Regions from separate parts of the Staphylococcus sp. AS1337 genome, predicted to be linked through region 2. Evidence: predicted binding sites of a transcription regulator. Region 2 holds the regulator's gene; the other holds the start of a gene.

Region 1 (3,438 bases), on a different contig from region 2:
GGCTTGTCCAGCTGCATCTAATGCATGTTGTTGCTCTGAATTAAGGTTTAGAAACATCTTCACCAAACCATTTTTCGCTTATTTTTGCTAATTCACCATTATCTTTTAATTTTTTCATTGCTTTATTAACTTCTTTGATTGTTTCATCGTCTTCCTTCTTACTGAAAGTCAAAGCAGATTGACTCTTTTCAGCATTCCCTTCAATCACTTTTACTTTGGCATTAGGCTTTTGTTTTTTATAATCTAGGTAAGAAATATTATCGTTAAACGTACCCTCTACTCTGTTTGATTGTAATAAATCCATTGCTTGGTTGAATCCATCAACTTTTGTAAGTTCTGCACCTTTAGATTTTGCCAATTTACCATAGTTTGAAGTAAATGTTTGTGCTAATTTCTTACCTTTAACATCATCAAATGATTTGATATCTGTATTATCTTTATTTACTACTAATACACCTTTAGAATAAGTGTATGGTTCAGAGAATTTATACTTTTCTTTACGTTCATCGTTAATACCAACTTGGTTAGCTACAACATTAAATCTACCTGAATCTAATCCTGCAAACATTGAATCCCATTGAGTCTCTTTAAATTTAACTTTATAGTCCATTTCTTTAGCTACTGCTTTCACTACATCTATATCATAGCCAGTTAATTTATCATTCTTATCGTGGAACGAAAAAGGCGCATAAGTTCCTTCTGTTCCCACTACAAATGTTTTATTCTCACTAACTGATTTATTTTTACTTTCGCTATCTTTTTTACTTGAAGAGTCATTACCACATGCTGCCAGCGTCACTGCCAAAATTAAAGTAATTAACACCATTAATAATTTTTTCATTTCTCGCCCTCTATTCTTATTATTCTTATCGGATTAAAATTAGTTTATTCCTATCCCACTATTTAGTCAATAGATTTTTATCTATAAGATAATATTTTTTTAAATTTCATATAATTTAAATTTCTTGCAATTTTATCATTCTTTTTCTTTCTTAAATATTTCATTATAGAAAATACATTTCATCTTTATTTTTATTTTATAATTTCACACTCATAATAGACGTTGTTCACGTTTGAAAATAATTTTCAAAAATAAAATAACGATATTATTCTATAAAAACAATACCGATTAAAACCTTAATGTATCAATGGTTTCACTTATTTCAAATATGTGACAAAGGCCCCTTTTAATTGTCACAATTTTCGCAACTTTATTTTGTAAGCGTATACAAATGTAAAATTACATGCTAGACTTCGCTTAAATACAAACAAAAGTTTATTTTCAAACAATTGTTTAAATTTTATAAAAAGGAGGTCTCACCTATGAATAGTAATGAAAGAGAGGTTTTGAAACGCATACAAGACAATCCATTTATTTCTCAACAAGAATTAGCACTATCAATTGGTTTATCAAGACCTGCAGTAGCTAATATTATTTCAGGATTAATCCGCAAAGAATATGTCTTAGGTAAAGCCTATGTCTTAAACGAAAATTATCCTATTGTATGTATTGGTGCTGCTAACTTAGACAGAAAGTTTTACGTCCATCATACATTGCAACTAGAAACTTCCAATCCTGTAACTTCTACACGTTCTATAGGTGGTGTAGCTAGAAATATTGCAGAAAATCTTGGTCGAATGGGTGAAACCGTAGCATTTTTATCTACCAGTGGTAATGACAGTGAGTGGGACATGATACACAAATTATCAAGTCCTTTCATGAACCTAGATCATGTGCAACAAATAGAAAATGCAAACACTGGCTCTTACACTGCGCTCATAGACAATGATGGTAATATGCAATACGGCTTAGCTGATATGGAAGTTTACGACTATATCACACCCGAATTTTTAATTAAACGAACACATTTACTAGTTAAAGCCAAATGTATTATCGCAGATTTAAATTTAAGTAAACCTGCCATTGATTTTCTGTGCGCATATTCTGAGAAGCATAACATTAAACTAGTAATCATACCTGTATCATCACCAAAAATGAAACATATGCCTGATTCATTACACGCAATAGACTGGCTTATTATAAATCGAGATGAAACAGAAGCTTATTTTAATATAAAAATCCAAAACACAAATGATATGAAAAATGCTGCACAAAAATGGATAGATAATGGTGTCTCTAAAGTAATCATCACAAATGGAGTTCAAGAACTTATCTATAAAGATAAAAAAACAGAAATCATTAAACCCGTTCTCAGTTCAAATGAGGTTGTAGATGTGACAGGAGCAGGCGATTCATTTTCTAGTGCAGTGGTCTTCAGTTGGCTAAATGGTTTAGGTATAGATGACATACTAAACGCTGGCATGATAAATGCCAGAAAAACGATAGAAACAAATTACACCGTTCGTCAAAATTTAGATAAAAAACAATTATTTAGAGATTTGGAGGAGTATAAAGATGAAACAATACATTGAATTTTCACAAGAAGTACAACAAGGCATGGATAGTAATAAACCTATAGTTGCTTTAGAATCAACTATCATTTCACACGGCATGCCCTATCCACAAAATGTTGAGATGGCTAAAAATGTTGAACAAATTATTAGGAATAATGGTGCAATACCTGCAACCATCGCCTTAATTAATGGGAAAATTAAAATAGGTTTAGAACCTGAAGAACTGACATTACTAGCTAAACATGACGATGTTGCCAAAGTATCACGTCGAGATTTAGCAGAAATTATTGCTACTAAACGTATCGGTGCAACGACGGTTGCATCTACAATGATTTGCGCCGAATTAGCAGATATTCAATTCTTTGTTACTGGAGGAATTGGTGGCGTACATAGAGGTGTTGAGCAAACTATGGATATTTCAGCCGATTTAGAAGAATTAGGACAAACCAATGTCACTGTTATCTGTGCAGGAGCTAAATCGATCTTAGATTTACCAAAAACACTTGAATACCTTGAGACAAAAGGCGTACCTGTGATTGGTTATCAAACCGGGGAACTGCCTGCCTTTTTCACTCCTGAAAGCGGTATTAAATTAAACAGTTCAGCAGACTCACCTGAGACTATTGCTCAAATTTGTAAAGCTAAAAATGATTTAGATTTAAGTGGTGGTATCGTTGTTGCTAATCCTGTACCCAAAGCACATGCGTTATCTAAATCATATATTGATTGCATTATCACAGATGCTGTAAAAGAAGCGGAGGAAAAAGGAATTAGTGGAAAGGATTCCACACCATTTTTACTTGGGAAAATTGTCGAAAAATCTGAAGGTAAGAGTTTAGAAACAAATATAAAACTTGTTGAAAACAATGCAGTTCTAGGAGCTAAAATAGCTGTTGCTTTCACTCAATTGTAGGTGATTTAAATGTCCATTCTATTTTCTATTACTGGTATTCTATTCGCATTAATAATCTCTTTTATTTTTAGTTACGATAGAAAAGCCATTAAATTTAGAAAGCCTTTAAC
Region 2 (3,438 bases):
GTCTAATTGGTTATGCCCTGCTAATGAAGCTGCTTCGTGAGAAATACCTTCCATTAAGTCACCATCTGAAGCAAGAACATATGTGTAATGGTCCACAACTTTAGCATCTTCTTTATTAAATTTACCTGCTAAATGCTTTTCAGCCATAGCCATACCAACAGACATAGCAAAACCTTGTCCAAGTGGACCAGTTGTAACTTCTACACCATCAGTGTGTTTGAACTCAGGATGTCCTGGTGTTTTAGAACCCCATTGTCTAAATTCTTTTAATTCTTCTAATTCTAAACTACCTGAAACATGTAATAAGCTATATAATAGTGCAGAACCATGTCCAGCTGATAATACAAAACGATCTCTGTCAAAGAAATCTTTTGATTGGGGATTAAAATTCAAGTGACGTGTCCATAATGTGTATGCCATAGGAGCAGCGCCCATTGGTAATCCAGGGTGTCCTGAATTTGCTTTTTCAACTGCATCGATACTTAGCGCTCTAATCGTATCTACCGCTAATTGATCTTTTTCTTTATTCATCTAAATGACTTCCTTTCTTTTAGCAAGTTTCTATATTATTATACCTTATTTGGTATCTATTTAACAAAAAATTGATTTAGTTTTTATCTTCTTTATTTTTAGAATCTAATATATTTTTCACTTTATCAGGCGTTACATCGTTTCCTTCAGGATCTATGACTCTTGTACTTTCAATTTGTTGCTTAAATTTTTCTCTAAATGAATCTAAGTAAGCTTTTCTCAATTTAGATTGTTCTTTAGCTTCTTTTTCAGTCAAGCCTTTTTCTTTTTTCTTTTTCGCTAATTCATTTATACGTTGTAAATCTACACCGTCTTTATCAGCCATAATAAACCTCCGATATTGTTGATATAGAAAAATATAACAAAAAAATGAACGAAACTAAATTGTTTCGCTCACAAAAACACCATTATATTAACATTTACATTCACTAAAGTTCACGCCGCTAAAAACTATTAGTGAACAGCTGCCATCACTTGCTGTGAAGTTTGTTCGCTTTGTAGTTTAGTTTCATTATTACTCTGTTCGCCATTTACTGATTGTCTTGTCATTTGATGGTCAGTCATTTCGTACGTCTGTTCTGAATTCGCACTATTGTGTGCACTTAATATAAATAAGGCGCAAAGTATCATTGTCACCGTTAAAACTATAATATAAGACTTTATTTGCGATTTATAGTTCTTCATCATTTATAACCACTCCTAGAACATTTGTTTGTATAGTTACTTTATCAGAACATCTGTTCTATGTCAACAACCAGACGAACAAACGTTTGTAAAAATGCTATAATCATGCTATAATTAAGTTAAATTAAATTAGGGAGTGCCTATTATGAGAGAGTTAACTAAACGACAAAATGAAATTTTTGAATATATCAAGCAAACCGTCCAATCCAAAGGGTATCCGCCAAGTGTTAGAGAAATTGGAGAAGCTGTTGGATTAGCCTCTAGTTCAACAGTTCATGGCCATCTATCTAGATTAGAGGAAAAAGGTTACATTAGAAGAGATCCAACTAAGCCTCGTGCCATTGAAATTGTGTCAGAACAATTGGGTGAATCAATTAATATGGAAGAAACAATCCACGTTCCTGTTATAGGGAAAGTAACTGCGGGTGTACCTATTTCTGCGGTTGAAAATGTTGAAGAATACTTCCCATTACCAGAACATTTCACTTCAACACATAATAGCGATATATTCATCTTAAATGTTGTTGGTGACAGTATGGTTGAAGCTGGCATTCTTGATGGAGATAAAGTTATCGTAAGAAGTCAAACTATTGCAGAGAACGGAGATATCATCGTTGCGATGACAGAAGAGAATGAAGCGACTGTTAAGCGTTTCTATAAAGAAAAAACTCGTTATCGTTTGCAACCAGAAAATAGTACAATGGGACCAATTTATCTTGATAATGTAACTGTATTAGGAAAAGTGGTTGGATTATTTAGAGAAATGTAATTGATATTTTGACCAATGCTAACACTCTCAAAAAGAGAGGGTGCGCTCATCGCGCACCCTCTCTTTTTTCATCTTTTTTCATCTTTTTTCTCTAAAACGTCTTTTACTTTTTCAAGTATATCTTCTGTTTTGTCTTTTTTGTTTGTTGTCATAACTTTTCATCCTCACATGATAACAGATACCCTCACACAACAAACCTTAAACATTATCCAGTATAATTTTCTGTCCAATAAGGCTGACGATTTTTATTAAAGTCAACACCTACACCAAGCGTATTAAATTCTTTCTTAAGAATATTCTTTCTGTGTCCTAATGAATTCATTAAGTCTTGGTGAGCATAAATACTATTTGTTTGACCATATGCCAAATTTTCACCTGCTGCATTAAAATCGTGTCCGTCAGCTTCCATACGATCAAATGGAGTATCGCCTGATAAATTATTATGATCAAAATAATTATGTTCAGCCATATCTTTACTGTGTTTTCTAGCCGTCTCAGAAATACTAGTAGAATATTTAAGTGGCTCTAACTCATGCTGTACACGTTCTGAATTAACTAAATCAAAGTTTTGCAATTCAAAGCTTTGTGCTAATCCCTCAGATGGTGCGCCATATTGTTGTTGTAATCGGTTTTCCATTTTTTCACTAACTTGTAATAGCGCTGTTAAGTTATTGCTCTCATGTTTATCATAAAAAGCTGTTGTGTATATTTTGTCTTTATGAAAATTATCAAATTCATCATCTTGAACATCAAATTTCACATGTCCTTTTTGCTTATCAGTAATAGGTTTACCTAAACGGTCCCTTACCTTATCTTTAGGTGTGCCATATTTAATTTTTGATTTAGATGATATAACGTTTTGGTTACTATATAGCGCATTTACTTTATTATCTATATAACTAACCATCACAAATCCTCTATAACTATCCGAATAATACGTGTGCCAATTTGTACCATATTCATTTGATGAGACACGTTGGGAACTCCCTAGCTTTTCTTCTACAGCATCTTTAGTCATATTCATTTGAATATTGTTAACTGCAAATTCTTGTTTACTAGGTACTTTCAACGCATCTTCATTAGTTGTTTTTGATGAAGACCAATCAGCAACTTTATCCTTTAATTGCTGTTGTACTGTAATCATTGGTTCTGTTTCTTTGATTGGTAGGACAAGAATAACTACTAAGAAAGTAAGTACATATAAGAATAATTTTCTAATTTTTTACACCTACTAATATATTAGTCTCTATCACCATTAAAAATTGAGTTTCTTACAATTACATAATCCACTTTTCTTAATGATTTAAGGTCAGTGCCACCCGCATATGAAATTGAACTTTGCAAGTCTTGTTGCATTTCAATCAATGTATTAGATAATGACCCTTTGTGCTCAACAAACATTTTCTTACCTTCTACATTTTTATGTTCACCTTTTTGGAATTCAGAGGCGCTAC

Evidence for each region. Region 2 encodes LexA, which represses DNA repair genes until DNA is damaged. Its sites were predicted from a motif close to CGAACATATGTTCG; they were not measured.
Region 1: the regulator LexA is predicted to act here: its motif matches at 1,284-1,297, upstream of ACSUE0_RS06890 (carbohydrate kinase).

What each region holds. Positions count from the first base shown of each region.
Region 1 covers NZ_JBOIHZ010000003.1:290,579-294,016, forward strand. Annotated here, with positions in the region: gene ACSUE0_RS06880 (amino acid ABC transporter permease) at 1-57, opposite strand, end outside; gene ACSUE0_RS06885 (amino acid ABC transporter substrate-binding protein) at 41-841, opposite strand; gene ACSUE0_RS06890 (carbohydrate kinase) at 1,324-2,433, shown strand; gene ACSUE0_RS06895 (pseudouridine-5'-phosphate glycosidase) at 2,417-3,328, shown strand; gene ACSUE0_RS06900 (NupC/NupG family nucleoside CNT transporter) at 3,338-3,438, shown strand, end outside.
Region 2 covers NZ_JBOIHZ010000002.1:476,555-479,992, forward strand. Annotated here, with positions in the region: gene tkt (transketolase) at 1-531, opposite strand, end outside; gene ACSUE0_RS05000 (DUF896 domain-containing protein) at 608-856, opposite strand; gene sosA (DNA damage-induced cell division inhibitor SosA) at 985-1,218, opposite strand; gene lexA (transcriptional repressor LexA) at 1,361-1,984, shown strand; gene ACSUE0_RS05015 (CAP-associated domain-containing protein) at 2,190-3,128, opposite strand; gene guaC (GMP reductase) at 3,224-3,438, opposite strand, start outside.